Regions from separate parts of the Pseudomonas mosselii genome, predicted to be linked through region 1. Evidence: predicted binding sites of a transcription regulator. Region 1 holds the regulator's gene; each other region holds the start of a gene.
The links. The regulator FliA, encoded in region 1, starts transcription of late flagellar genes. The targets are predictions, from matches to a motif close to CTAAAGTTTNNNNNNNNNNNGCCGNTAA.

Region 1 (10,188 bases):
TCAGGGCCCTGGCGGACAAGCAGGACGTGGCGTTCTCTGGCGATGTGATGGTGATGAAGGTAATCGGCGGCTGACTCTGGCGCAAAAGCTGCATCCTGCGGCTATTCGCCGGTTTTTCGTCACCGGTTTCTGGAGGAAAGATGCGTAGCCTGGTCTTGCTGCTGGCGCTGATGGCGTTGGGCGGCTGCATGAATGTCAGCGATATGGGGGAGGGCGTCCGTTACCACATGAGTGATGCGGGCTTGCTGGACCACAGCGACACCACCCGTACCCTGTCGATCCGCCTGCAGCCGGACTCGTTCATCTTCATCGGCCAGGGCGCATTCGTGCCGCCGGGCAAGGGGCCGGTGCCACGGCAGAACGCAGTCGCCGAGGAGGCCTTCAAAAGCTTCGTCGAGTACTTCCCGCTGGTGCGTCGCGCCCAGGGGCCGCTGGGTCTGGAAGACGCGATCGCCGAGGCCCGCGCGGTGGGTGCCGACTATGTGCTCTACACCCGTTTCGCCCGCACCGACGATCGCATCGGCAACGGTGACGAGTGGTATGACGAGCAGGCTGTCGATCGCCTGGGTTGGGACCGTGGCGTGGTGCAGATGATGCTGATCGAAACCAGCACGCGCTACCTGATCGACACCGCGCGTATCAAGAGTCGCGGCGGTTTGTTGACGTTCCACGACAACACGCCACAGGATTTGCTTGCCGCGCCGATGCGCGAGTACGCTCGTAGCCTTCTGGGCATGAGCAACTGAGCGAGCGTGTCATGAGCGATTCCGGCAAGGCCAACGATCTGCTGGCGCAGATCCCCGCGCACAAGGGGCTGCCCCCGGTACACCTGTGGAACCCGGACTTCTGCGGTGACATCGACATGCGGATCGCCCGGGACGGGACCTGGTACTACCTGGGGACGCCGATCGGTCGCAAGCCGATGGTGCGGTTGTTCTCTACCATCATTCGGCGTGACGGGGACGACTACTTCCTGGTTACGCCGGTGGAGAAGGTCGGGATCCGGGTCGATGACGCACCATTTGTCGCCGTGCTACTGGATGTCGAGGGCAGCGGGGAGCAGCAGGTGCTGCGGTTTACCAGCAATGTCGACGATCAGGTCGAGGCTGGGCCGGGCCATCCGCTGCGGGTGGAGTTCGATCCGGTTACCGATGAACCCTCTCCTTACCTGTTGATGCGTGGAAACCTTGAAGCGCTGGTGCATCGCAATGTGTTCTATCAGTTGGTGGAACTGGCGGTTTCCCGGGAGATCGACGGGGAGGAGTGGCTTGGGGTTTGGAGTCGGGGTGAGTTTTATCTTATTGGGCGCAATGGGTAGTGGTTTTTCTGGGCTTCCATAGCCCCTTTCAAAGGCAGCTTTAATGGGTTGGCCGATTACCGATTGTACGGTGGTTTGGTAAGTTGTATGCGCATTCATTGGCAATGTCGACGCTTGTTCGCCCGTACTGAAAGGTGAGTGAGCGGCGACAGCGCCAAAGAGTGCGCATGCGGAAATCAAAGCCCACACTCTTGCCCGAACCCGAACCCGAACCCGAACCCGAACCCGAACCCGAACCCGAACCCGAACCCGAACCCGAACCCGAACCCGAACCCGAACCCGAACCCGAACCCGAACCCGCCCCCCCGAAAAGCCCCCCAGAAAAGCCCCCCGGAAAAGTTGGAAAGCTTCTTGCAAAGGCAGCGCCAGTCGCCACACAGGCGTCAAAGTTTTGCTTGAAGAGGAATCGCGGTGGATCGCACTCAGTTAATCAGCAGCGCCCGTAACAACCTGGCCGGTCTCGGTCGGGGCAACCTCGGCGTGCCGCTGCTCCTGCTGGTGATGCTGGCAATGATGATGTTGCCGATCCCGCCGTTCCTGCTCGACGTGTTCTTCACCTTCAACATCGCCCTGTCGATCGTGGTCTTGCTGGTCTGCGTCTACGCCCTGCGTCCTCTGGATTTCGCCGCGTTCCCTACCATCCTGCTGGTGGCCACGCTGCTGCGCCTGGCGCTGAACGTTGCTTCCACCCGAGTGGTCATGCTCCACGGCCAGGAAGGTCACGGCGCCGCGGGCAAGGTGATCCAGGCCTTCGGTGAAGTGGTGATTGGCGGCAATTACGTCGTCGGTGCGGTGGTGTTCGCCATCCTCATGATCATCAACTTCGTCGTGGTGACCAAGGGCGCCGGGCGCATCTCCGAGGTGAGCGCGCGCTTCACCCTCGACGCCATGCCGGGCAAGCAGATGGCCATCGACGCCGACCTCAACGCTGGCCTGATCGACCAGGCCCAGGCCAAGTCCCGTCGCGCCGAGGTCGCCCAGGAGGCCGAGTTCTACGGCTCCATGGACGGTGCCAGCAAGTTCGTCCGCGGTGACGCCATCGCCGGCCTGCTGATCCTCTTCATCAACCTCATCGGCGGCATGCTCATCGGTATGCTGCAGCACAACATGACCTTTGCCGATGCCGGCAAGGTCTATGCCCTGCTGACCATCGGTGACGGTTTGGTGGCGCAATTGCCATCGCTGCTGCTGTCCACCGCGGCCGCGATCATGGTCACCCGTGCCTCGGGCTCCGAGGACATGGGCAAGCTGATCAACCGGCAAATGTTCGACTCGCCGAAGGCCTTGGGTGTGTCGGCCGCGCTGATGATCATCATGGGCCTGGTCCCAGGCATGCCGCATGTCGCCTTCCTCAGCCTCGGCGCACTGGCCGGTGGCGGCGCTTACCTGGTATGGAAGAAACAACAGAAGGCCAAAGCCGTCGCCCAACAGGAGGCCCAGCGCCAGCAGGACCTGCTGCCATCGCCGCAGCGCGCCATGGAAACCAAGGAGCTGGGCTGGGACGACGTCACCCCCATCGACATGATCGGCCTGGAGGTCGGCTATCGCTTGATCCCGCTGGTGGACCGCAACCAGGGCGGCCAACTGCTGGCGCGGATCAAGGGCGTGCGCAAGAAACTGTCCCAGGACCTGGGTTTCCTCATGCCCACCGTGCACATTCGCGACAACCTTGACCTGCAACCCAGCGCCTATCGTCTGACCCTGATGGGCGTGATCCTGGCCGAAGCCGAGATCTACCCGGACCGGGAGCTGGCAATCAACCCCGGCCAAGTATTCGGTACCCTCAACGGCATCGCCTCGCGCGATCCGGCGTTCGGCCTGGAGGCGGTGTGGATCGATGTCGGCCAGCGCGCCCAGGCGCAGTCGCTGGGCTATACCGTGGTCGACGCCAGCACCGTGGTCGCCACCCACCTCAACCAGATCCTGCAGAAGCACTGCCACGAGCTGATCGGGCACGAGGAGGTGGTGCAGCTGCTGCAGGTGCTGGCCAAGGTCTCGCCGAAACTGGCCGAGGAGGTGGTGCCGGGTGTCATTTCCTTGTCGGGCCTGCTCAAGGTCTTGCAGGCGTTGCTCGCCGAACAGGTGCCGGTGCGTGACATCCGCAGCATTGCCGAAGCCATCGCCAACAATCCGACAAAGAGTCAAGATACCGCCGCGCTGGTGGCGTTGGTGCGGGTCGGATTGTCCCGCGCCATCGTGCAAAGCATTGTTGGCGTTGAGTCCGAGCTGCCTGTGATCACTTTGGAACCAAGGTTGGAACAGATCTTGCTCAATAGTCTGCAAAGGGCCGGGCAGGGTCAGGAAGATGGTGTTCTTCTTGAGCCGAGCATGGCCGAAAAGCTTCAGCGCTCGTTGATCGAGGCGGCCCAGCGTCAGGAAATGCAGGGTCAGCCGGCTATCCTCCTGGTTGCCGGCCCGATCCGCGCCATGCTGTCGCGCTTCGGTCGCCTGGCAGTACCGAATTTGCATGTTTTGGCGTATCAGGAAATACCTGACAACAAGCAAGTCACCATCGTTGCCACCGTGGGCCCGAACGGCTGAGGTAGTGGGTTATGCAAGTTAAGCGTTTTTTCGCCGCCGATATGCGTCAGGCCATGAAGCTGGTCCGGGATGAGCTCGGCTCCGACGCCGCCATCATCGGCAACCGGCGCATCGCTGGCGGTGTCGAACTGACGGCTGCGCTGGACTACAAACTGTCCGCCCTGGCCCCACGCGTGCCCAATGCGGAGCTCGAGGACGAGCTACGCAAGACCCAGTCGCGCATCGTCACCGCCCAGGCCGAACTGACCGGGCGCGGCGATGCCGTCGAGGGCGGCAACCGTCAGCTGTTCGCCGGCCAGTCGCTGACCGCGTCCGAGCCGTTGATCGAAGCGCATGTGGATGAGCCTGCACCGATCGCCGCCGCAGCGCCGGCCCCGGTCGATCCGCGCCTGTTCGACGCCATGCGCTTCGAACTGACCGGTCTGCGCGAGCTGCTGGAAGTTCAGCTCGGTTCGCTCGCCTGGAGTCAGTTGCAGGGCAGCAAGCCACAGCAGGCCAACCTCTGGCGCCGCCTGCAGCGCCTGGGTCTGTCAGGCGGCTTGGCGCGCGAGCTGCTCGACCTCACTGCCGAGATCGAAGAGCCGCGTCATGCCTGGCGCATGGTCCTGGCGCACCTGGCGCGGATGATCGACATACCTGAGATCGAACCGATCGAGGAGGGCGGTGTCATCGCCATGGTCGGCCCGGCCGGCATGGGCAAGACCACCACCCTGGCCAAGCTGGCCGCGCGCTATGTACTCAAGTACGGCGCGAACAACCTGGCGCTGGTGAGCATGGACAGCTTCCGCATCGGTGCCCAGGAGCAGCTCAAGACCCTCGGGCGTATCCTCAATGTGCCGGTCACTTATGTCGATCCGGGCGAGTCGCTGGCCCAGGCGCTGGAGCCGCTGCTGCGCAAGCGCGTGGTGCTGATCGACACCGCCGGCCTGCAGGCCAGCGACCCGGCGCTGCGCATGCAGCTCGAGACCCTGGCCGGGCGCGGTATCGCCGCCAAGAATTACCTGGTGCTGGCGACCACCAGCCAGAAGCAGGTGCTCACCGCCGCCTACCACAGCTACAAACGCTGCGGCCTGGCCGGTTGCATCCTGACCAAACTCGATGAAACGGCATGCCTCGGCGAAGTGCTGAGCCTAGCCATCAGTCATGAACTACCGGTGGCCTATCTGACCGATGGGCCGCGCATTCCTGACGACCTGCAACTGCCGCGCAAGCACCAGCTGGTGAGTCGCGCGGTCAGTGTGCAGTTGCAGGACGAGCCCAGCGACGAGGCCATGGCCGACATGTTCGCTGATCTCTACCACAACCCTGGCAAGCGTGCGGGTTGAGGGTGAATACTGTGCAAAGTACCTACATCATGGGGTTGCCCGGCCGTACCGTGGCCTTGAACGTTCAGCCCCTCATGTGGCCTGGGTCCAAGCGAGACAAGGTAAAGAACAGACATGGGTAGCATGCATCCCGTACAGGTGATCGCCGTGACCGGTGGCAAAGGTGGCGTCGGCAAGACTAACGTTTCAGTGAACCTGTCTCTGGCGTTAGCCGAGCTCGGCCGCCGGGTCATGTTGCTGGACGCCGACCTGGGCCTGGCCAATGTCGACGTTCTGCTGGGGCTCACGCCCAAGCGTACCCTGGCCGATGTCATCGAGGGTCGCTGCGAGCTGCGCGATGTGCTGCTGCAGGGGCCTGGCGGTGTGCGCATCGTCCCGGCGGCTTCCGGCACCCAGAGCATGGTGCACCTGGCGCCAGCCCAACATGCCGGCCTGATCCAGGCCTTCAGCGAGATCGGCGACAACCTCGACGTGCTGGTGATCGACACCGCTGCGGGTATTGGTGACTCGGTAGTCAGCTTCGTCCGCGCCGCCCAGGAGGTGCTGCTGGTGGTGTGCGACGAGCCTACCTCGATCACCGACGCCTACGCCCTGATCAAGCTGCTCAACCGCGACTACGGGATGAATCGCTTCCGCGTGCTGGCCAACATGGCCCAGAGCCCGCAGGAAGGGCGCAACCTGTTCGCCAAGTTGACCAAGGTCACGGATCGTTTCCTTGACGTCGCCCTACAATACGTCGGTGCCGTGCCGTACGACGAATGTGTGCGCAAGGCCGTGCAGAAGCAGCGGGCTGTATACGAGGCCTTCCCGCGGTCCAAGTGCGCGCTGGCTTTCAAGGCCATTGCGCAGAAGGTCGACAGCTGGCCGCTGCCTGCCAACCCGCGCGGACACCTGGAATTCTTCGTCGAGCGCCTGGTGCAGCCCACCAGTGCAGGGCCGGTGCTATGAACGCGAGCGGTTTCAAGATGTACAGCAAGGCCGCCAAGGACGCTCAGTACGAGCTGATCGAGCGCTACGCGCCGCTGGTCAAGCGCATCGCCTACCACCTGCTGGCGCGTTTGCCGGCCAACGTCCAGGTCGAGGACCTGATCCAGGCCGGGATGATCGGCCTGCTGGAAGTGGCCAACAAGTATGACGCCAGCAAGGGCGCCAGCTTCGAAACCTACGCCGGCATCCGCATCCGCGGCGCCATGCTCGACGAAGTGCGCAAGGGCGACTGGGCACCGCGCTCGGTGCACCGCAACACGCGTATGGTCAGCGACGCGATTCGCTGTGTTGAAGCAAAGACAGGGCGCGACGCTAAAGATCACGAGGTTGCTGCCGAACTCCAATTGAGTCTCGATGATTACTACGGGATTCTGAACGACACCTTGGGCAGTCGCCTGTTCAGTTTCGACGACCTGCTGCAGGACGGCGAACACGAGGGGCTGCACGAGGACGGAGCCAGCGGCCAGCTGGAGCCATCGCGGGACCTGGAGGACGAGCGCTTCCAGGCCGCCCTGGCCGATGCGATTGCCAACCTGCCGGAGCGCGAGCGCCTGGTCCTGGCGCTGTACTACGACGAAGAGCTGAACCTCAAGGAAATCGGTGAGGTCCTGGGGGTCAGCGAATCGCGTGTCAGCCAGTTGCACAGCCAGTGCGCGGCGCGTCTGCGCAGCCGCCTGGGGGAATGGCGGGCGCGTTGAACCAGGTTTGATGCAGTCGTTTTTTTGTGGTGCCGAATTGATTGAGTGCGCGCTCGGCGCCGAGCGCGTTTAAGACTGCTTGGAGGTCTAATTGAACAAAGACATGAAAATCCTCATCGTTGACGACTTTTCGACGATGCGGCGGATCATCAAGAACCTGTTGCGTGACCTGGGTTTCACCAACGTCAAGGAGGCTGATGACGGCAACACGGCACTGCCGATGCTCACCAGCGAACACTTCGACTTCCTGGTAACCGACTGGAACATGCCGGGCATGACCGGTATCGACCTGCTGCGTGCTGTTCGCGCGGACGAGCGCCTCAAGCACCTGCCGGTACTGATGGTCACCGCAGAAGCCAAGCGCGAGCAGATCATCGAAGCTGCCCAGGCCGGCGTCAACGGCTACGTGGTCAAGCCTTTCACCGCCGTGGCGCTGAAAGAAAAGATCGAAAAGATCTTCGAACGCGTCAACGGCTGAGTCACGTCTGGGGGGCGCAATGGAGTCAACCAACAACTCTTTGGGTGAGTTCGAATCAACCCTTAAGAAGCATGCCCAGGAACTGGTCGAGAGCCTCGAGCGCGGCCGGTTCGGTGATGCGGTACAGCTGATCCACCAACTGAACCAGACCCGCGATCGCGGGCTGTATCAGGAAGTTGGCAAGCTTACTCGCGAACTGCACAGTGCAATCGTCAACTTCCAGATCGACCCGTCCATGCCGCAGGCCGAGGAAGTGTCGCAGATTACCGACGCCACTGAACGCCTCTCCTACGTGGTTCGCCTCACCGAAGGTGCGGCCAACCGCACCATGGACCTGGCAGAGGCCTGCACCCCGGTGCTCAACGACCTCGCCGCCGAGGCCCAGAGCCTGTCCGCCGATTGGCAGCGGTTCATGCGCCGTGAGGTGGCAGCGCCGGAATTCCGTGAGTTGGTCAAGCGTGTGGACAGTTTTCTGACGCACAGCGCCGAAGGTAATCAGAAGGTCGCCGGCCATCTCAACGATATCGTCCTGGCCCAGGATTATCAGGATCTCACCGGCCAGGTGATCAAACGGGTGACCGCGCTGGTCACCGAAGTCGAAAGCAATCTGCTCAAGCTCGTGCTGATGGCAAGCCAGGTCGACCGCTTTGCCGGGATCGAACATGACCACCAGCAGCTGCGCGCTGAAAAAGATCAAGAAAAACATCCGACTCGGGGTGAAGGTCCGCAGATTCATGCCGATAAGCGTGAAGACGTCGTGTCCAGCCAGGACGATGTCGACGATCTGTTGTCCAGCCTGGGTTTTTAAGGAGCACGTTTAATGAGCTTCGGCGCCGATGAAGAAATCCTCCAGGATTTCCTGGTAGAAGCCGGCGAAATCCTCGAGCAACTGTCCGAGCAATTGGTCGAGCTGGAAAGCCGGCCCGATGACGCGGACCTGCTCAATGCGATTTTCCGCGGTTTCCACACTGTAAAAGGGGGCGCCGGCTTCCTTCAGCTCAATGAGTTGGTGGAGTGCTGCCACATTGCCGAGAACGTGTTCGACATCCTGCGCAAAGGTGAGCGCCGGGTTGACGCGGAACTGATGGACGTGGTGCTCGAGGCCCTCGACACGGTCAACAGCATGTTCGGCCAGGTGCGCGAACGTACCGATGTCACGCCGGCCACGCCGGAGCTGCTGGCGGCGCTGTCGCGCTTGGCCGAGCCCGGTGGCGCCGAAGCCCCGGCCCCGGTGGTCGAGGCGGCGCCCGTGGTCGAAGCCCCGGCTGCCGAGCCCGACATCACCGATACCGAGTTCGAGCAACTGCTCGACTCGCTCGATGCGGTCAAGGCTGAAGCTCAGGTTCATGAGCAACTGCAGGGTGAAGAAATCAGCGGCGGCGGTGACGAGATCACCGATGCCGAGTTCGAGTCGCTGCTCGACCAGCTGCACGGCAAGGGCCAGTTCTCGGCCGATGCCGCCGTCAGCGCGCCTGCGCCAGCCACTCCGGCCAGCGACGAGATCACCGACGATGAGTTCGAGTCGCTGCTCGACCAGTTGCACGGCAAAGGTACTTTTGCCGTCGACGCACTGCCAGGCGCCGCCGCGCCAGTGGCCAGCGCGGCACCCGCCGCGGGCGACGAGAGCATCAGCGAACACGAATTCGAGGCCCTGCTCGACCAGTTGCACGGCAAGGGCAAGTTCTCCAGTGACGCGGTCACCGCCGAGGCGCCTGCCGCCGTCGCCGCGCCTGTCGCGGCCAAGGCCGAGGTCAAGCCCGTTGCCAAGCCGGCTCCTGCGCCCGCCGCGGCACCGGCTGCGGCCGCCAAGCCTGCCGCCCCGGCTCGCGCTCCTGCGCCGGCCGCCGAGAAGCATGGCGCCAGCGAAGCGGAAACCACCGTGCGGGTCGATACCGCGCGTCTGGACGAGATCATGAACATGGTCGGCGAACTGGTGCTGGTGCGTAACCGCCTGGTGCGCCTGGGGCTCAACAGCGGCGACGAGGCCATGTCCAAGGCCGTGTCCAATCTCGACGTGGTCACCGCCGACCTGCAGACCGCGGTCATGAAGACCCGCATGCAGCCGATCAAGAAAGTCTTCGGCCGCTTCCCGCGCCTGGTTCGCGACTTGGCCCGCCAGCTCAAGAAAGAGATCAACCTGGAGCTGGTCGGTGAAGAGACCGACCTCGACAAGAACCTGGTGGAAGCCCTGGCCGACCCGTTGGTGCACTTGGTGCGCAACGCCGTTGACCACGGCGTCGAGATGCCTGACGAGCGCGAGGCCTCCGGCAAGTCGCGCATGGGCCGGGTGGTGCTGTCCGCCGAGCAGGAGGGTGACCACATCCTGCTGTCGATCTCCGACGACGGCAAGGGCATGGACCCGAGCATCCTGCGCGCCAAGGCCGTGGAAAAGGGCCTGATGGACAAGGACGCGGCCGATCGCCTGAGCGAGTCGGACTGCTACAACCTGATCTTCGCCCCGGGCTTCTCGACCAAGACCGAGATCTCCGACGTGTCCGGCCGCGGCGTCGGCATGGACGTGGTGAAGACCAAGATTTCCCAGCTCAACGGCTCGATCAACATCTTCTCGGCCAAAGGCCAGGGCTCGAAGATCGTCATCAAGGTGCCGCTGACCCTGGCGATCATGCCGACCCTGATGGTAATGCTCGGCAACCAGGCGTTCGCCTTCCCGCTGGTCAACGTCAACGAGATCTTCCACCTCGACCTGTCGCGCACCAACGTGGTCGACGGCCAGGAAGTGGTGATCGTGCGCGACAAGGCGCTGCCGCTGTTCTACCTCAAGCGCTGGCTGGTCCAGGACCACGAGCATGAAGAGCAGCACGAAGGTCATGTGGTGATCCT
Region 2 (10,188 bases), 2.6 Mb from region 1:
TACCAGGACAGCTTCCACGATCTGGTCAGCCTGTTGCAGAACAACAACCGCTATAAAGATGCCGTCGGCGCCGCCGATAACCCGGAACAGTTTGCAAGAGAGCTGCAGAAGGCTGGCTACGCGACCGATCCGGACTACGCCCGCAAGATCATCAGCATTGCCCGGCAGCTGCGGCCAACCCAGGAATACGCCATGGCCGGCACTAACACGAATCTATAAGGATTGAAGCATGTCTCTGATCTCGATCGGGCTTTCCGGCCTGAATGCCAGCCAGACCGCGCTGTCCATCACCGGTAACAACATCGCCAACGCGGCCGTCTCGGGTTACTCGCGTCAGCAGACCATCCAGACCACGGGGCCGTCGCACAATATCGGCACGGGCTTCGTCGGCACTGGTACCACGTTGTCGGATGTGCGTCGTATCTACAACGCCTACCTGGACAACCAGCTGCAGACCTCCACCTCGTTGAATACCGATGCGGCGGCGTTCCAGGATCAGATCACCGGCATCGACAAGCTGCTGGCCGAAAGCGACACCGGTATCAGCTCGGTGCTGACCGCGTTCTTCTCGGCCCTGCAGACCGCCTCGGCCAAGCCCAGCGACGTCGCCTCGCGCCAGCTGCTGCTGACCCAGGCGCAGACCCTGAGCAACCGCTTCAATGCCATCTCCAGCCAGATGAGCAAGCAGAACGACAGCATCAACAGCCAGCTGGACACCCTGTCGGGCCAGGTCAACAAGCTGACCTCGAGCATCGCCGATCTCAACAAGCAGATCACCCAGCTGTCGGCCTCCGGTGCCTCACCGAACAACCTGCTCGACGCCCGCAGCGAAGCGGTTCGCCAGCTCAACGAACTGGTCGGCGTCACCGTGCAGGAGCGTGACGGCAACTACGACGTGTACCTGGGCAACGGCCAGTCGCTGGTCACCGGCAACCGCGCCAACACCCTGACCGCCGTGCCGAGCGCCGCGGACCAGAGCCAGTACAGCCTGCAGATCAACTACCCGACCTTCTCCTCGGATGTCACCTCGGTGGTCACCGGCGGGCAGATCGGTGGCTTGCTGCGCTACCGCAACGACGTGCTCACCCCGTCGATGAACGAGCTGGGACGTGTCGCCCTGGTGGTGGCCGACAGCATCAACAGCCAGCTGGGGCAGGGCCTGGATGCCAACGCGCAGTTCGGCAGCGCGCTGTTCTCCAGCATCAACAGTGCCCTGGCGATCAGCCAGCGCAGCCTGGCCTCCACGAACAACAGTGCAGGCTCCGGCAACCTGGATGTGACCATCGCCAACAGCGGTGCGCTCACCACCTACGACTACGAGGTCAAGTTCACGGGCCCGAACCAGTACAGCGTGCGCCGTTCCGACGGCACCGACATGGGCAACTTCGACCTGACCACCACGCCGCCGCCGGTGATCGACGGTTTCACCTTGAAACTGAACGGTGGCGGCCTGGCCGCTGGCGACACCTTCAAGGTGAGCCCGACCCGTTCGGCGGCAGGCTCCATCAATACCGTGCTCACCGATGCCAACAAGCTCGCCTTCGCCGGGCCGATCAATGGCATTGTGGGTAGTGGCAATACCGGCTCCGGCACCATCACCCAGCCAAACCTGGGAGCCAAGCTGGATATCTATGGTGGCGCCGACACTGCGCTGATCCAAGATTCGATCAAGCATTCCATGCCGGTACGCATGGTGTTCCAGGCCGCCAGCGGAGGTACGCAGGGCTACACCCTGTACGACTCCAAGGGTAACTCCATCGGCACAGGCACCATCGTGCCTGGTCAGGATAACAAGCTGACCATCAATGTGCCGATGCGCGATGCCAGCGGTGCGCCGATCCTCGATGGTAGCGGCAACCCGCGGACCTTCAGCGTCGAGACCACCGTCGGCGGCAGCCCGGCGACCAACGACAGCTTTACCTTTGGCTTCAATGCCGACGGCAAGTCCGATAACCGCAACGCCCAGGCGCTGCTGGGGCTGCAGACCAAATCCACCGTCGGCGTGACCTCCGGCGGCGGCTCCAGCTTCACTTCGGCCTACGCCTCGCTGGTCGAGCGGGTCGGGGCCAAGGCCAACCAGGCCAAAATCGATACCGTTGCGACCAAGGCCGTGCTCGATGCGGCCAAGGAAAGCCGCAACGGGGTTTCCGGTGTCAACCTGGACGATGAGGCAGCCAACCTGATCAAGTTCCAGCACTACTACACCGCGTCGTCGCAGATCATCAAGGCGGCGCAGGAAACCTTCAGCATCCTGATCAACGCATTGTAAGGAGTAGCCATCGTGCGTATTTCCACCGCTCAGTTCTATGAGTCGAGCGCCAGTAGCTACACCAAGAACTTCGCCGACCTGATGAAGAGCAAGACGCAGATCGACAGCGGCGTGCGCATCCAGACCGCTGCCGACGATCCGGTCGGCGCCGCGCGCCTGCTCCTGCTGCAACAGCAGCAAGCGCTGCTCAAGCAGTACGACGGCAATATGACCACGGTGAACAACTCGCTGCTGCAGGAAGAGAGCGTGCTGAGCACCATCAACGATGCCATGCAGCGCGCCAGCGAGCTGGCCCTGCGTGCCGGTGGCGCTGGCGTGACCGATGCTGATCGCGTCTCCATCAGCAGCGAGCTCAAGGAGATCGAGGCCAACATCTTCGGCCTGCTCAATTCGCGCGATGCCAACGGCGACTACATGTTCGGTGGCACCAAGACCTCGTCGCCACCCTATGTGCGCAATGCCGATGGCACCTACAGCTACCAGGGCGACCAGACCCAGCTGAGCCTGCAGGTGTCCGACACCCTGAGCCTGGCGACCAACGACACCGGCTTCAGCATCTTCGATTCGGCCAAGAACAAGAGCCGTACCCAGTCCACCCTGGTGACGCCGCCGGTCGATGACGGCAAGGTCGCGCTCTCGCCGGGCCTGCTGACCTCGAACAACACCTACAACAGCAGCTTCACCGCTGGCCAGCCGTACAAGATCACCTTCACCAGCGCCACCCAGTACACGGTGACCGATGCTCTGGGTAACGACATCACTGCCGAGACGCCCACCAATGGCACCTTCGACAGTAAGGCCGAGGGTGGCAATCGTATCGCGCTGCGCGGCGTCGAGTTCGAGATCACCGCCTCGCTGAAAGAAGGCGATGATGCCAATGCCGTCTTCGCTGGCCGCGAGTTCAGCGTGCAGGCCCGCCCCGATACGCTCACGACCGTGCGTGGTGCCGGCAACCCGTCCAGTGCGCAGGTCACCAGCGGCGCCGTGACCGACCCGGCCGCCTACAGCAGTACCTTCCCGAGTGATGGGGCGGTGATCAAGTTCACCGGTGCCAACACCTACGAGTTCTATGCCCAGCCTTTGACTGCGGACAGCAAACCCGTTGCCAGCGGTACCTTCACCGCGCCGTCGCTGACGGTGGCGGGGGTGACCTACCAGGTATCCGGTACGCCGCAGACGGGTGACCAGTTCGCGGTCAATGCCAACAACCACCAGAACCAGAGCGTGCTGGAGACCATCAGCCAGCTGCGTGCGGCGTTGGATGCGCCGCCAGGCACCTCGGGCGACAATACCGCCATCAAGAACGCCGTAGCCTCGGCTGTGGCCAACCTGGCCAGTGCCCGCGAGCAGGTGGATATCACCCGTGGTTCGATCGGTGCTCGTGGCAACTCGCTCGATATCCAGCGCCAGGAAAACACCAGCCTGAGCACGGCCAACAAGGTCACCCAGGATGCCATCGGCAACACCGACATGGCCGACGCCTCGATCATGCTGACCCTGCAGCAGGCCATGCTCGAAGCTTCCCAGCTGGCCTTCTCGCGTATTTCGCAACTGAGCCTGTTCAACAAGCTCTGATCGCGATCCGCGTCAGGAAAGCCCCGGCCAGCGCCATGCTGCCGGGGCTTTTTCGTGTCTGGCGCGCGGTGGTGGCAGGGGTTTGGCGATAATTGACTGTGACTAATGAGTCAAATCGTGCATCTTCCCTGTATTCTATGCGGCAGTTGCTGCAGCATTTTGTTACCGGTGCGCAAAGGGCAAGCCTGGTGTCGGCCTGTCCGGGGCGCATTGCCCTCGACCCGGTAGTCGGCGCCCTCAATTCATCGAGTGGCGGCGGCATTTTTCAAGGTAGTTGTCGCGTCAACCGTCTAACTATGCCGCCATTTTCTCGTTCTGTTGCTCTCGATCCGGGTTCAACAACACGGTGCCGATCGGTTCCCAGTTACGCGTCCGGCCTGACCACCGCTCCGGTTTGTTTTCCTTGGCTCGTTCGTACAACTCATGTCGCCGGGCCAAGACCTGATGGTCCAGCCCTCGATGCCGCTCAGCCGGTGTGACGAACCGGATGCGGCTATGTCGGTGCTCGTTGTTGTACCACCGCATAAAATTCCTCACCCAAGCCCGAGCAGCATCCAGACTGGCAAAACCATCCAGCGGCCATTGCGGGCAGTATTTCAGCGTTCTAAACAGCGACTCCGAGTAGGGATTGTCGTTGCTCACACGCGGTCGGCCCCGCGAAGGCGTGATGCCCAGGTCGTACATCTTGCTCAGCAGCGTCACCGATTTCATCGGCGCTCCGTTGTCCGAGTGCAGCACCAGCGGTTCGTGTAAACACTGCTCACCGATCACGCTGCGTTGCAGCAGCGCGGCGGCTTTTTCACCGCTTTCCGCGTCGTAGACCTCCCAGCCCACGGCCTTGCGGCTGTAAATATCCTCGATCAGATAGAGGTAGTAATACTTTCCGCGTATCGGCGAGGGCAGATACGTGATGTCCCACGACCACACCTGATTGGGCGCTTTGGCCGCATGCGTTGTCGGTGCTGCGTGCCTTCTGGGCCGCTGGCTGCGGCCTCGATGTTGTTGTTGGCCTGCCGCACGTAGAACGCGATAAAACGTCGCCTCCGACGCCACATAACGCCCTTGATCGGCCAGCCGCGGCACGATCTGGCTCGGCGGCAAGTGGGCGTACTCCGGGCTGTTACACAGCGTCACAATGGTCTGACGCTCGACTTCGCTCAGTGCATTTCGCGGTGTTGGCCGTGTGACAATCGTTCGGGCATCGGCCTGGATAACCTCTGTTTCAGTCCAACGTTGCAAAGTCCGCAGCGATAGACCGATTTCCTGGCACGCCCTGATTTTTCTGGCTCCTGCCGCCACCGCGCTACCCAGCCAGGCAACGATTAACTGGCGCTCTGGCAAAGATGTTAGTTGTCCTCGTTGTCGTTCGTCCCCCAGTAGTCGTTGAGCTTTTTTCGCAGCACCAACAACGCGGCTGTTTCAGCGAGCGCCTTGTCTTTGCGGCGCAGTTCGCGCTCAAGTTCCTGGATGCGTTTCTTGTCCTTGCGAGATTGCTCGCGATCTTCTTTTTGCTGAGCCTTTGTCGATTTCTGGCCGGTGATAAAAGCTTGTCGCCAAGCCGTGATTTGTTCGGGGTAAAGACCTTTGCGGCGGCAATACTCGCCGAGGTCGATCTCGGACAAACCGGCGGCTTCAAGCACGACAGCAAACTTGGTTTCGGCTGACCAGTTCTCGGTCAACGGCTTGTTTTCGGACACTGCATTTCCTTCAGAACTGAGCTGCTTGCGCCAGTTGGACAAAGACATTTCGCTGACCCCTTCGCGCCGGGAAACCTCGGCCATCGACAGGTTCAGCGGGGGAAGCAGCATTTTAAGTAATGCGGCTCTGCGTTCAGGTGAATAGTACGGCACGACCAGTCTCTTTCCGCCCCCGATATGCTTTTTTAGGAAAAATCGGAGAGGCGACAACTATCCTGACACCGGGGGGCGGTCTTTGGCTGTTTTCATTGGGAAGCCAGAATGATTGGCATCAAAAGCATCGCGAGTTACGTGCCCACCGCTGGCCTGGACAACTACGTCCAGGGTGCGAAGTTCGGCAAGGACGAAGAGTTCATGTTCGGCAAGATCGGCGCCTCCTTCCTGCCGCGCAAGGCCGAGGAGCAGGAAACGTCCGACCTGTGCGTGGAGGCTGCCCGGGCGCTGTTCGCCAACAACCCCGAGCTCGATCCGCAGTCGATCGATGTACTGATCGTGGTCACCCAGAACGGTGACGAAGAAGGCCTGCCGCACACCGCGGCGATCGTCCAGAACAAGCTGGGCCTGTCGACCCGCGTGGCGGCCTTCGACGTGTCGCTGGGCTGCTCGGGTTATGTCTATGGCCTGTACGCCATCAAGGGCTTCATGCAGGCGGCGGGGTTGAAAAACGGCCTGCTGATCACTGCCGACCCGTATTCGAAGATCGTCGATCCGGAAGACCGCAACACCACCATGCTGTTCGGTGACGCCGCCACGGCCACCTGGATGGGCGAGAACGCTGTCTGGCAGCTGGGCGAGGCGCGTTTCGGCACCGATGGCTCGGGTGCCGAGCACCTCAAAGTCAGCGATGGCACCTTCTTCATGAACGGTCGCCAGGTGTTCAACTTCGCCCTGGTCAAGGTGCCGGCGCACCTGCATGAGCTGCTGGCGGCCAGCGGTTTGCAGTCTTCGGACATCGATGCGTTCTGCATTCACCAGGGCAGCGCGGCGATCGTCGATGCCGTGGCGCGGCGCTTCGAGGAGCAGCATCCGGAGAAGTTCGTCAAGGACATGCTCGAGACTGGCAACACCGTGTCCTCCAGCGTGCCGCTGCTGCTGCAGAAGCACATGTTCGACAGTAGCTGGAAGCGCGTGGCCATCAGCGGCTTTGGCGTGGGCCTGTCGTGGGGTTCGGCGATTCTCTATCGCGGCTGATTCGCGAAGGCCTCGAAAAAACGCCTGGCGTGCCCCGCCAGGCGTTTTTTTATGCGTGGAAGATCGCCCTGTAGGAGCGTGCTTGCCCCGTGAGGGGCTGCAAAGCAGCCCCTGATCGGCAACCGCCAAATCAATAACCCCCTGATTTCATGGGGGTGGCGGGGTGATGGCATTTTTTTTTCGAAAATGCCCTCAAGCAACCCACGCAGACGACGATAACCATTACGAAGGTTCTCTAGGCCATACCCGGCGGATGCCAGGGCCGGAAGCCGCAGTACCCATCCAACGAGGATTTCGTCATGGCTTTAACTGTAAACACCAACATTGCTTCGGTTACTACTCAGGTTAACCTGAACAAGGCCAGCACTGCCCAGACCACTTCGATGCAGCGCCTGTCTTCCGGCCTGCGCATCAACAGCGCCAAAGACGACGCTGCCGGCCTGCAGATCGCCAACCGTCTGACCAGCCAGATCAACGGCCTGGGCCAGGCAGTGAAGAACGCCAACGACGGTATCTCGATCGCCCAGACCGCCGAAGGCGCAATGCAGGCTTCGACCGAAATCCTGCAGAAAATGCGTACCCTGGCCCTGTCCTCGGCCACCGGCTCCCTGAGCGCCGACGACCGTAAGTCGAATAACGACGAATACCAGGCTCTGACCTCCGAGCTGAACCGTATCTCCGCCACCACCACCTTCGGTGGCCAGAAGCTGCTGGACGGCTCCTACGGCACCAAGGCCATCCAGGTCGGCGCGAACGCCAACGAAACCATCAACCTGACTCTGGAAAACGTTGCTGCCAGCAACATCGGCTCCCAGCAAATCAAGAGCGTTGCTATCACTCCTAACGCCACTGGCGTTGCCGCTGGTGCTATCACCGTGACCGGTAACGGTCAGACCGCCAACGTAGCTGTAGCTGCGGGTGACTCGGCAAAAACCATCGCTGCAAACATGAACGGTGCAATCGGTGGTCTGACTGCCACTGCCAGCACTGAAGTTCAGCTGGGCGTTGATGCCACGGCTATCGCTGGTGCTGCTGGCGCTCAGGCTAACTTTGACCTCACCGTGGGCGGCCAAACCGTCAAGATCATCGGTGTTACCAATACTGCCAACCTGGCTGAACAGCTGAAGTCCAACGCCGCCAAGCTGGGTATCAGCGTCAACTACGACGAGGGCAAAGGCTCGCTGTCGATCAAGTCCGATACCGGTGAGAACATCAAGTTCAATGCCGCTGACGCTGGCGCTGTGGCAGGCATCACTGCCAACACCCGTGCCGGCGATGGCACCTACGCCGCTGCTGGTACCGCTCTGGTTGCCGCTGGTGCTGACTTGATCGCAACTGGCGCGGTATCGCTGGACTCCGCCAAGGGCTACGCTCTGAACGGTGCTGGCGTAACTGGTCTGTTCGGTGCAGGTACCGCAGCTTCTTCGGTCAAGACCACCATCTCCAACACCGACGTCACCGACGCCACCAAGGCTCAGAACGCCCTGGCCGTTATCGACAAGGCTATCGGTTCGATCGACAGCGTCCGTTCGGGTCTGGGTGCTACCCAGAACCGTCTGACCACCACCGTCGACAACCTGCAGAACATCCAGAAGAACTCCACCGCTGCCCGTTCGACCGTGCAGGACGTGGACTTCGCTTCGGAAACTGCAGAGCTGACCAAGCAGCAGACCCTGCAGCAGGCTTCCACCGCGATCCTGTCGCAGGCTAACCAGCTGCCATCCTCGGTCCTGAAACTGCTCCAGTAATTCAGGCGCCTGAGTAAGAGGTGGAAGGGCGCGTTTACGTGCCCTTTCGCTTTTTTGACATGAGGAGTTCGAAGCATGGACATGAGTGTCAAGCTGAACCAGGTGTATCCTCCGGTGCTGCCTCAGGCAGTGACGACTGCCAAGGACTCACAGGTGCCTGCCAAGGTGCCGGAAGCCGGGGCCGTCGATGACAAGCCGCACACCCGCGAGGACCTGGAGAAGGCGGTTGGCGATATCCGTGATTTCGTCCAGTCGAGCCAGCGCAAGCTGGATTTTTCAATCGATGATTCCACCGGCCGGGTCGTGGTCAAGGTGATCGCCACCGAATCTGGTGATGTGATCCGCCAACTCCCGTCGGAAACGGCGCTGAAGCTGGCACAAAGCCTCAGCGAAGCTGGCAGCCTGCTGTTTGACGGCAAGGCGTAAGCTGGCATGATTTTTGTTGCTGTCGGTCATTTACGGCGTGTAGTCGTCAAGGACCCGGCAGCTACCGAACAAGGAGAGCAATGATGGCAGGTTCAACAATCAGCGGTATCGGATCGGGCATCGATACCCAGGCGATTGTGAAGTCCCTGGTGGACGCGCAAAAGGCGCCGAAGCAGGCACAGATCAATACCCAGACACTGAAGGCAACCACCACATTGTCCTCGATCGGCAAGATCCAGGCGGCCCTGGATGCTTTCCGTGGCGCGTTGACCACTATGACTAACGACAACAGCTTCGGCGGTCTGGTGCTGAAGTCCTCGGATGAGAAGGTCGCTACCATCACCGCGGGCGCAGGCGCGGCCAATGGTTCGTTCAACCTGCATGTGGAGCAGTTGGCGTCTGCATCCAAAGTGGCCACCAAGGTGTATGCCGGTGGTTCGAATGCCGTGGTCAATCCCGGTACCACCAGCACCAAGCTGACCATTACCCAGAATGGCAAGAATCACGATATCAGCGTCCCGCCGGGCGCCACGCTGCAGCAAGTGCGCGAGGCGATCAATAGCCAGTTCGGGACTGCGGGTCTGAGTGCCAACGTCATGACCGATGCCTCGGGTTCGCGTCTGGTTATCACGTCCACCAAGATGGGGGTGGGGTCCGATATCACCCTGTCGGGGAATTCGGGGCTCGAAATTGGGTCGACCGTTGTGGAGGAGCCCAAGAATGCCAAGTACACGCTCGATGGTATCTCCATGGAGTCCAAGAGCAATGACATCAGCGATGCGATCAGTGGCCTGAATATCAAGCTGGTGGGGGTTTCCGAAAAGGACAAGGGCACAGGCAATTTCATCAAGACCAACCTGTCGCTGACCACCAGCGCCACTGCGTTGAAGTCGGGCCTGAAAGGCTTTATCGACACTTACAACGCGCTGATCAAGGCCGTCAACGCCGAGACCAAGGTGACCAAGAACGCCGACGGTACCGTGACTGCCGCCGCGCTCACTGGCGATGCGTCCATGCGTGCATTGATGTCTTCGATTCGCCAAGAGATGAACATGCTTGCCGGTAACGGCACACTGAAGTCGCTCGCCGCCTTTGGCGTCACCTCATCCCAGGATGGCGGTACGCTCACCCTGGACGACAAGAAGTGGGACAAGGCCGCGGCCACCAACGCCGCCGACCTGACCAGCATCTTCAATGGCAAGGATGGCCTGCTGGCGCGTCTGCAGAAGGCCACCGAGCCCTATGCCAAGGCCAGCACCGGCACCCTGGCCGAGCGCTCCAA
Region 3 (10,188 bases), 1.2 Mb from region 1:
CGGGTGAAGAAGGCGTTGAAGTGCTCGTAGGCACTGAGATCTTCGACCAGCGCCTCGGACATGTTCACCTGGTAGCGCTTGGCAAACCAGGCGGTGAAGGCGTTCTTGAACCAGCGTGCGCGGCACTCGGCGACGCAGCCGGCCAGCCGCGACAGCAGGTGGTGCGGCAGCAGGTACTGGCTGATGATGAACAAGCGGGATTTCATTGAGCGTCCTTAAACTTCGACGGGCGTGTCGGGGTGATTGCCCCATTCGCCCCAGGAACCGGCATAGCCCTTCACCCGTGGATAGCCGAGGGCCTTGGCCACGAGGTAGGTGAAGCCGGAGCGGTGGTGGGTCTGGCAGTGGGTAATCACTTCCTTGTCGGGGGTGATGCCCAGGTTTTGCAGGACGTCGGCGATGTCCTTGCGGATGCGCAGGTGGTTGTTCAGGTCCATGCCGGCGGTCCACTCGAAGTTGATCGCGCCGGGAATGTGCCCGCCCTTGGCCGCCAGCACCTTCTCGCCGCTGAATTCCAGTGGCCCGCGTGCGTCCCAGATGACCAGGTCGGCGGCGCCCAGGCGGCTTTGCAGGTATTCGCGGGTAGCGGTGGGTTCGCCATGCAGGTGCAGGCTCACCGGGCCGCCGGCGACTTCGGGCGTTTCGGTGGACAGCTTGTCCGCCGGCCAAGCCTGGATGCCGCCATTGAGGTAGTGGTATCCCTTGTGGCCGATGACGTCGAGCAGCCAGATGAAGCGCCCGGCCCAGCCGCCGCCCTCGTCGTCGTAGACCACATACACTGCATCGTCGCGGTGGCCGAGTTCACCGAACAGTTTCTCCAGGTCGGCACGGGCCGGCAGCAGGCCGGGGGCCGGGGGCTGGCCCAACTGGGTGCGTTTCGGGTCGACGAAGCGGGCTCCGGGGATGTGCCCGCTGCCATAGCGGTTGGCGCTGGTCAGGTCGACCAGGATCAGCCGCGGCGAATCCAGGCGCGGCAGCAGGTCCTCGGCTTCGATCACCAGGGACAGGCCGGAAAAGTCAGTCATCCACGTTCTCCAGGGTGGAAAGAGGGGCGATTGTAGCGCAAGGGTCAGGCATTGCGGGTGGCAAACACGGCCAGGGCGCGCTCCACGCATTGCGCGGTCTTGCCGAACGCCTGCACGCTGACGTCGGCCAGCGGCTTGCCGTCCTGGTCGGCCACCGCCAGCATCAGTACCTGGTCGCCCACCGCCAGCGAGCGCAGCAGCAAGTGCTCGCCGCGGAAGAAAGCGCGCAGCGGTGCCGGCAGCAGGGTACTGAACTGGGCATGGTTTTCGGGTGTCAGGCGTAGTTGCCCGGCTTTTGCCATCAACTTTTGCAACAATTTGTTCTGCACGACGGGCAGCGCCATGGCGGCGGCCTCGCGTGGCAGGCCGGCGGTCTGCTGCACGCGCAGGTAATCGGTGGTCTTGTCCAGGCTCAGCAGCATGATGCGTTGCATGCCGCAGGCCAGCAGGGCGTCGCGGGCCTGGGTGGCCAGGTGCACGGCATTGCTGAACGGGCTGGGCTGGGCCAACAGTTCCTGGCACAGCGCGCGCCAGCGGCCAAGATCCTCGGTGCTGGGTGGCGGCGGAGTAAGCATGTCCGGGTGCGGTCTGCGCTGGTGCCAGGGCCAGATCAGCGCCTCGGCCGGGTGGAACAGCGCATCACGGGCGTGATGACGGGCACTGGCCGCGGCTTGTTGGTGAACCTGCTGTTGGACATCGTCCAGGGTGGTCTGCAGGTATAGCGCGGTGAGCAGTTGCCAGCGCAGCAGGTGCGGGTTGTCCCAGCCTACCTGGGCGGCCAGGGCGAGGCCGTTGGCCAGCAGCACGGTGTTGGGTGGCTGGTTGAACCAGCGACGCAGCGCTGGCTCGTCGTCCAGGCGCTGCTGCTGGACCAGCGGGTCCTGTTCGCGGGCGATGTTCAGCACCTGAGCCAGTTGCTCGCGCTCGTCCATCAGCAGGCGATAGCCCTGGGTCACCCACTCGGGCAGGCGCCAATGCTCGGCCATGGCCTGGCATAGTTGCATGAGGCGCACGCCGAACAGTTCCCGTTCGACCTCGGCGGCGTCCTCGCTCTTGTGGATGACCCGCAGTTCCCAGTTATCCAGCAATTTGGGGTAGGCCAGGGCCAGCGGCCACAGCGGCGAGAGGAACAGCAGGCTGCCCCAGTGGATTTCCTGCCACAGCCGCGCCAGCCGGCTGGCGAACAGGCCGTTGGCCTGTTGGGTGGCGTGTTGGCTGATCAACAGGAACTGGCGCAGCACCGGCGGGATCTCGTCGGCCGGTATCGACGGCAGCCGCGCCAGCAACTGGCTGGTGCGGGCCAGCCCCAGCCGATTAAGGGCGATTTCCAGGCTTTCGGCAGGCTCCGCCAGGCTGGCGTTGGCCGGGTGGTTGGCCTCGCGCAGCACGCAGAGCACCAACGCGGGGCTGTCCTGCATCAGTTCGGCGATGTCGCGCAGGGAGCGGCGGCTGTCGTTGATGGCCTGTAGAACGCGGTCGTGGCTGTCTTTCGGCACGGGTACTCGAATCCCGTCGAGCAGCTTTACCCAGGCCTCTAGAGTCGACGGAACCTGACTTGGCACCTTGGTTTCAATTGGCATATTGACATCAGTCCGAACTGGCTTTTCGCAATGAGTGGCTATAGTCTGGCGCAGTTCTGCCGATAAGTAGAAGAAGAGTTTTCAAGCTTCCGTTCCCTACCCTGACCACGACAGCAAGTGCTTCCAACTTATGGCTAAAATTATCGGCATCATCGTCGTATTCGCGAGCGTGCTCGGCGGCTACGTGCTTTCCCACGGCAAGATCGCGGCACTGATCCAGCCGTTCGAAGTGCTGATCATCGGCGGCGCGGCCTTTGGTGCGTTCCTCCAGGCCAACCCTGGTTACATGACCATGCATGTAATCAAGAAGTCGCTGAAGATGTTCGGCACCCGCTTCACCCACACCTTCTACCTCGAAGTGCTGGGCCTGGTGTACGAGATCCTCAACAAGAGCCGTCGTGAAGGCATGATGGCCATCGAGGGGGACATCGAGGACGCCGCGGCCAGCCCGATCTTTGCCAAGTACCCGGCCGTGCTGGGCGATGAGCGCATGACCGCGTTCATCTGCGACTACCTGCGGATCATGTCCACAGGCAACATGGCGCCCCATGAGCTCGAAGGCCTGTTCGACATGGAGCTGCTGAGCATGAAGGAAGAGCTGGAGCACCCGTCCCACGCGGTGACCGGCATCGCCGACGGCATGCCCGGCTTCGGTATCGTCGCGGCGGTACTGGGTATCGTGGTGACCATGGCCTCGTTGGGCGATGGCGACCAGAAGTCCATCGGCCTGCACGTGGGCGCGGCACTGGTCGGTACCTTCTTCGGTATTCTCGCTGCCTACGGCTTCTTCGGCCCGCTGGCCAACGCCCTGCGCCACGATGCGAAAGAGGAACTGAACGTCTACGAGGCGATCAAGGCCTCGCTGGTGGCCTCGGCCTCCGGCATGCCGCCGTCGCTGGCGGTCGAGTTCGGTCGCAAGGTGCTGTACCCGGCGCACCGCCCGAGCTTCGCCGAGCTGGAACAAGCGGTACGCGGTCGCTAAGCCATGGAGAACAATCAGCCCATCATCGTCAAGCGCGTCAAGCGCTTTGGCGACGGCCATCACGGCGGCGCCTGGAAAATCGCCTTCGCCGACTTCGCCACGGCGATGATGGCGTTCTTCCTGGTGCTCTGGCTGCTGTCGACGGCCACGCCCGAGCAGAAGATCGCCATCGCCGGCTACTTCAAGGATCCGATCGGCTTCTCCGAGAGCGGCACGCCCTACATCATCGACCTGGGCGGTTCGCCGCAACTGGCGCCGGAAAAGACCATCAACCCGGAAGTGAAGTCCGAACCGACGCCCGACACCAGCCTGCAGCTGGACAAGGACAAGGTCGAGACCATGGCCGAGCAGGTCGAGCGCGAGCGCCTCGAGCTCTTGCTGCAGGAGTTGCAGAACAAGGTCGAGGAAAACCCGCAACTGCAGAAGTTCAAGGACCAGATCCTGTTCGAGATCACCCAGGACGGTCTGCGCATCCAGATCATGGATGCCGAGAACCGGCCAATGTTTGACCTGGGGAGTGCACGACTGCAGCCCTATTTCGAAGATATTCTGTTGGCCATGGCCGACACCATCAAGGCGGTCCCGAACAAGATCAGCATCAGTGGCCATACCGATGCCAAGCCGTATTCCGGTACCGGCGATTTCGGTAACTGGGAGCTTTCGGCCAACCGCGCCAACGCGGCGCGTCGTGCATTGGTCGCCGGTGGCTATCCGGACGAGCAAGTGGCCCGTGTGGTCGGTTATGCATCGTCGTCGCTGTTCGACCGTGCCAACCCGTTTAACCCGGTCAACCGCCGTATCGACATCATCGTCCTGACCAAGAAGGCGCAACGCGATATCGAAGGTGAGCAGGGCAAGCCGGACGCAGCGCCACCTGCCGCTGAAGCACCGCCTGCGGGCGTTGCGCCAGGTGCGGACGCGACACCGGGCGATACGCCGATGCAGCCGCGCGAGCTGCGCCAGAAGCTGAACATCTTCGAGGATGGCGTGTTGAAGATGGATGAGGCCAAAGACCAGTAATTGACAGGGGCCGCTTTGCGGCCCCGATGCATTCAGAACCCCCGCCTGATCTTGGCCTTGAGATCGGCATGGAAGAAATCTGCATTGTCCCTGTCCGACACTACGCCGTCCCCGGCCGGTGAAGCCATGGCCCGGCCAAAGGTCTGCTCGTCATGATAGGCGCGCACGAACAGGTCTATATGCGCTCGTTCCCGCATTACTGGCCACTTGCGCAGGCTCTGCGGCAGTTCAGTCGAGTCAGGATGGTAGAAAGTCACCCGGCGATCCGCCATGGCCGCTGCGCCCAGTAACCAGGCCGTCCACAAGTCTTCGGTATAGGCCTCGCAGAGCACTCCGATCCAGTGAGTGGCATCGGCCATGTGTTGGCAAAAGCTGCCATGCAGGTCGTCGTGGGTCTGTCCTTCACTGTCGAAGGGGACGAGTTGGGTGGGAATGCCTTCTAGTAGCAGGCGCTCGTTCAAGATGAAGGCATCGAGCCGTTCGTTCTGGTGGTAACTGATGAATACCGGCATCTGTGCTGCCCTCCCTGATCAATGCCGACGACAAAGTCATGACCATCAGGGAAAACCGTGGGAGGGACAATAGGAGACCGCGAAACCGGAGCGGTCCTACCTGCTCCGGTAAAATTTCCTACGATGCTGGCGTGCTTGCCGTCACTTCAATAGGTGTCTTCCGGCAAACTGGCGATGATCGAGCGGTAGCTGTTCATTCGCTGTTGCGTGACGCTGCCGTCTTCCAGGGCCTTGAGCAGCGCACAGCCAGGCTCGCGGTCATGCTTGCAGTCGCGGAAGCGGCAGTTGCCGATCAGTTCGCGGAATTCGATGAATCCATCCTCGACATCATCACGGCTGACATGGCCCAGGCCGAATTCGCGGATGCCCGGCGAGTCGATCAGGTCACCGCCATTGGGGAAGTGGTAGAGGCGCGCGGTGGTAGTGGTGTGAGTGCCCTGGCCGGACCATTCCGATAGGTCGCCGACACGGGTGCCTGCATCAGGCAGCAGGCTGTTGACCAGCGAGGACTTGCCCACGCCCGACTGTCCGACGAACACGCTGATATGACCATCGAGCGTCTGCTGCAAGCGCTGCATGCCATCGCCCTGGTGCGCCGAGACTTCCAGCAGCGGGTAGCCCAGGCCGCGGTAGACCTCGAGCATGGCATTGAGAGTCGGGGCGTTCTCGTCGTTGATCAGGTCGGCCTTGTTCAGCAGTAGCAGTGGGTGGATGCCGGCATGCTCGGCGGCGACCAGGTACCGGTCGATCAGGTTGGGGTGCGGTTCGGGCGCAGGGGCGAAGACAATGACGATCAGGTCGACGTTGGCTGCCACCGGCTTGAGCTGGCCATGATTGTTTGGCCGGCAGAGCTCGGTGCTGCGCGGCATCTGCGCGACGATCACGCCGATGCCCTGGTTGCCCGCGCGCCAGACCACACGGTCGCCGGTGACCAGCGCCGGCAGATTGGCCCGCAGGTGGCAACGGAAGACCTGGCCGGCGGCCTCGCCGTCCTGGGCCTCGACCTCGACCTGCACACCGAAGTGGGCGATCACCAGGCCCAGTTGTTCCGGCCCTAGATCGCCACCCTCCAGTTCCTGCAGCACGTGCTGCTCGCGTTTGGCGGCGCGGGCGGCGCGCTCGCCCTGGATCTTTTCGATGCGCCAGTTCTGGCGGCGATTGAGCTGGCGTTTGGCCATGAGGGTTCCGTGTCGGCGGGGCAGAAAGAAAACGGCGGGCAGTTTAGCACGGCACGCCCACGAGCCGCCCCGCTAGGCTAATATGACGGGCTATTCGAGGAGCCTTTTCATGCAGAACCCACAGAATCTGATCTGGATCGATCTGGAGATGACCGGCCTGGATCCGGACAACGACGTCATCATCGAGATGGCCACCATCGTCACCGACAGCGAGCTGAACACCCTGGCCGAAGGCCCGGTGATCGCCATTCACCACAGTGATGAGGTGTTGGCGCGCATGGACGAGTGGAACACCCGCACCCACGGCGCCTCGGGCCTGACCCAGCGCGTGCGGGAGAGCAAGGTGAGCATGGCCGAGGCCGAGGCGCAGACCATCGCTTTCCTCGAACAGTGGGTGCCGAAGGGCAAGTCGCCGATCTGTGGCAACAGTATCTGCCAGGACCGTCGTTTCCTGTATCGCCACATGCGCGAGTTGGAAAACTACTTCCACTATCGCAACCTCGATGTGTCCACGCTCAAGGAGCTGGCCGCGCGCTGGGCGCCGGAAGTGCGTGACAGCTTCAAGAAGGGCAGCACCCACCTGGCGCTGGACGATATTCGCGAGTCGATTGGCGAGCTGCGCCACTATCGCGAGCACTTCATCAAGGTCTGACCTTGTCGTGCGCCGACGATCGTCGGCGCGCCCCCTTTTGGTGCCCCGCGCGACTGGGTAGACTGCGCGCCTTTCCCGCACGGACCTGCACCATGTTGCTGATGCTCTACCTCATCGCGATCACCGCCGAAGCCATGACCGGCGCCCTGTCCGCCGGCCGCCGCGGCATGGACTGGTTCGGCGTGGTGCTGATCGCCTGCGTCACCGCGCTCGGTGGTGGCTCGGTGCGTGACGTGCTGCTTGGGCACTACCCGCTGACCTGGGTGAAGCACCCGGAGTACCTGGTGCTGACCAGCTTCGCGGCGCTGCTGACGATTTTCATCGCGCCCTTGATGCGTCACCTGCGGTCGCTGTTCCTGGTGCTCGACGCGCTGGGGTTGGTGGCGTTTACCCTGATCGGCTGCATGACCGCGCTGGAGATGGGGCAGGGGTTCCTGGTTGCTTCGATCAGCGGGGTGATTACCGGGGTGTTTGGCGGCATCCTGCGGGATATCTTCTGCAACGATATTCCGCTGGTGTTTCGGCGTGAGCTCTATGCCAGTGTGTCGTTCGCGGCGGCTTGGTTCTACCTGGGGTGTGTTTACTTCAAGGTACCGGCGGAGCAGGCCATGTTGCTGACATTGTTTGGTGGTTTTCTGGTGCGTTTGTTGGCGATTCGGTTTCATTGGGAGATGCCGAAGTTTCATTACAACGATCAACAGTAAACTAGCGCTGCGCTTTGAGGGGTTCAGTTATCCCTGTGGGAGACGGCTAGCCGCCGAGAGCCTATAACTTAGCTACACTGCCAGTGGTCCAATAGTTGGTTCATGTCTGTTGATCTTGATCTTGATCTTGATCTTGATCTTGATCTTGCTTCTAAGCGCGCGATAGTTCAGGCAACGCCAATTGCGACTTCAGGAGGCCGAGCGGAGTTCTTGCGGAGGGAGGTGACGGGCATGGATGCCCGTCAAGCGCTGCGCCCCAGGATGGGGCGTTCAGCGCGGTCCTCCCGGGAGCAAGAACGGAGCGAGGGAACCCCGGAGCGAAGCGTAGGGGCCGGATGAATGGAGCGAGGATTTTTTGGTGACTTTTTGATCCTTCAAAAAGTTACCCGCCGTAAGGGCGGAAAGGTGACTTCGCGTCACCATCGCGAATGAATGCGCATATAGCTTTCAAAACACATGCTCTAAAAGTCAAAGTCAAAGTCAAAGTCAAAGTCAAAGTCGGTCGGCGCTGGTTTTAATGGTTGTAAGTGCATTCGTTTGCGATGTCGACGCATAGTCACCTTTTCGCCCTTACGGCGAGTTCCTTTTTGAAGGATCAAAAAGGAACCAAAAAATCCTCGCTCCATTCATCCGGCCCTCCGCTTCGCTCCGGGTTCCCTCACTCCGGCCTTGCTCCCGGGAGGACCGCGCTGTACGCCCCATCCTGGGGCGCAGCGCTTGACGGGCATCCATGCCCGTCACCTCCCTCCGCAAGACCTCCGTTCGGCCTCCTGAAGTCGCGAAGTTACGGGCGGCGCCTGGACTGGCGCAGCTGTCGCTAGTGGGCTGCAGGGGTTAATCTTCTGATCGCCAAGGCCGGCAGGCGTCAAAGGGCGTCGTGGCGAGCCAGCGCCCACTCCACGTGCTCGCGTACCAGCTCCGAAGGATCATCCCGCCGCGCGTTGAGCGCCTCCAGCACGGGAATGGTCGATGGCGCATTCCCCAGTCCCACCGCTAGGTTACGCAAAAACCGCTCATACCCCGCCCGCCGCAAGGGCGAGCCCTCGGTGCAACCGAGAAAACGCTTTTCATCCCACAGGAACAGCTCGGCCAGCTCGATATTGTCCAGCCCCCGGCGGGGCATGAAGTCGTCTTCGGTCGTGGTCTTGGCGAAACGGTTCCAAGGGCAGACGATCTGGCAATCGTCGCAGCCGAACACCCGGTTACCGATCAGTGGGCGCAGTTCCAGTGGAATGGCACCGCGTAATTCGATGGTCAGATAGGAGATGCAGCGTCGGGCATCAAGCTGGTAGGCCCCGACGAATGCCTGGGTCGGGCAGATGTCCAGGCACGCCTGGCAGCGCCCGCAATGATCGCTGCCCTGCACGCCGTCGATCGGCAGCGGGAGGTCGACGAACAGCTCGGCCAGGAAGAAATAGCTGCCAGCCTTGCGGTTCAGCAGCAGGGTGTTCTTGCCGATCCAGCCCAGGCCGGCTTCCTGCGCCAGGGCCTTTTCCAGCACCGGGGCGCTGTCGACGAAGGCGCGGTAGCCAAAGGGACCGATGGCCGCCTGGATGCGGTCGGCGAAGTGCTGCACGCGCTTGCGCACCAGCTTGTGATAATCGCGGCCCAAGGCGTAGCGCGAGATATAGGCCTTTTCCGGCTCCGCCAGGCGCTTGGCCATCTGCGTGTCGCCGGGCAGGTAGTCCATGCGCAGCGAAATCACCCGTAGCGTGCCGGGGATCAGCTCGGCCGGGCGCGAGCGCTTGTGGCCATGGTCGCCCATGTACTCCATTTCGCCGTTGTAGCCAGCGGCCAGCCAGCGCTGCAGGTGCTGTTCGTGCTCGCCAAGATCGACGCCGGCGATGCCGACATGGGCAAAACCGAGTTCGCGGCCCCAATCCTTGATCGATTGGGCCAGTGTGGCGATGTCTGGAGTCGTGGCGGGCATGGATGGATAAGGCATTACAGGCACAGGTGCGTATAATTCTGCCAGACATCGGAGCCTTTGACCCCATGCCTCAGACCAAACACCCCCCATTGTTGCTGAGCAGCCTGACCTTGGCCGGGCTGCCACCCCGTGCCGCCGATGCCCACAAGGGCGATTTCGGCCATGTGCTGGTGATCGGCGGTGACCTGGGCACCGGCGGCGCGGTCTTGCTCAGCAGCGAGGCGGCACTGCGTTGCGGCGCCGGCCTGGTCAGCGTGGCGACCCGTGCCGAGCACGTCGCCGCCGGGCTGGCCCGCCTGCCGGAGGTGATGTGGCAGGGCGTGAGCTCGGCCAACCAGTTGCTCGGCCCGCTCGCACGGGCCACGGTGCTGGTGGTCGGCCCCGGGCTGGGCCAGGCGGCCTGGGGCCGCAGCCTGCTGTCGGCGGTGACCCATGCGCATCTGCCGCAGGTATGGGACGCCGATGCTCTCAACCTGCTGGCCGCTGCGCCACTGGCGTTGCCCAGCGGCAGCATCCTCACCCCGCACCCGGGCGAGGCTGCGCGGCTGCTGGGCATCTCCACCGAGGCGGTGCAGGCCGACCGGCCGGGCGCCGCGCGCAAGCTG

Region 2: K5H97_RS20530 (flagellin N-terminal helical domain-containing protein) is a predicted target of FliA. The motif match lies at 6,924-6,951, and genes of this name have one in related genera.
Region 3: motA (flagellar motor stator protein MotA) is a predicted target of FliA. The motif match lies at 2,644-2,671, and genes of this name have one in related genera.

The regions. Positions count from the first base shown of each region.
Region 1 is NZ_CP081966.1:1,831,875-1,842,062, forward strand. Features, by position in the region: gene K5H97_RS08345 (GTP 3',8-cyclase MoaA) at 1-74, shown strand, start outside; gene K5H97_RS08350 (DUF4823 domain-containing protein) at 141-746, shown strand; gene K5H97_RS08355 (DUF1285 domain-containing protein) at 758-1,318, shown strand; gene flhA (flagellar biosynthesis protein FlhA) at 1,730-3,859, shown strand; gene flhF (flagellar biosynthesis protein FlhF) at 3,871-5,184, shown strand; gene fleN (flagellar synthesis regulator FleN) at 5,299-6,132, shown strand; gene fliA (RNA polymerase sigma factor FliA) at 6,129-6,869, shown strand; gene K5H97_RS08380 (chemotaxis response regulator CheY) at 6,973-7,347, shown strand; gene K5H97_RS08385 (protein phosphatase CheZ) at 7,367-8,155, shown strand; gene K5H97_RS08390 (chemotaxis protein CheA) at 8,168-10,188, shown strand, end outside.
Region 2 is NZ_CP081966.1:4,441,729-4,451,916, reverse strand. Features, by position in the region: gene flgJ (flagellar assembly peptidoglycan hydrolase FlgJ) at 1-219, shown strand, start outside; gene flgK (flagellar hook-associated protein FlgK) at 230-2,269, shown strand; gene K5H97_RS20545 (flagellar hook-associated protein 3) at 2,282-3,844, shown strand; one part of gene K5H97_RS20540 (IS3 family transposase) at 4,139-5,232, opposite strand; one part of gene K5H97_RS20540 (IS3 family transposase) at 5,232-5,694, opposite strand; gene K5H97_RS20535 (ketoacyl-ACP synthase III) at 5,803-6,732, shown strand; gene K5H97_RS20530 (flagellin N-terminal helical domain-containing protein) at 7,032-8,480, shown strand; gene K5H97_RS20525 (flagellar protein FlaG) at 8,556-8,906, shown strand; gene fliD (flagellar filament capping protein FliD) at 8,990-10,188, shown strand, end outside.
Region 3 is NZ_CP081966.1:651,245-661,432, forward strand. Features, by position in the region: gene asd (archaetidylserine decarboxylase) at 1-206, opposite strand, end outside; gene K5H97_RS02915 (rhodanese-like domain-containing protein) at 216-1,025, opposite strand; gene K5H97_RS02920 (HDOD domain-containing protein) at 1,070-2,605, opposite strand; gene motA (flagellar motor stator protein MotA) at 2,736-3,587, shown strand; gene motB (flagellar motor protein MotB) at 3,591-4,607, shown strand; gene K5H97_RS02935 (molecular chaperone Tir) at 4,640-5,119, opposite strand; gene rsgA (small ribosomal subunit biogenesis GTPase RsgA) at 5,266-6,297, opposite strand; gene orn (oligoribonuclease) at 6,407-6,949, shown strand; gene K5H97_RS02950 (trimeric intracellular cation channel family protein) at 7,042-7,653, shown strand; gene queG (tRNA epoxyqueuosine(34) reductase QueG) at 8,519-9,583, opposite strand; gene K5H97_RS02960 (NAD(P)H-hydrate dehydratase) at 9,649-10,188, shown strand, end outside.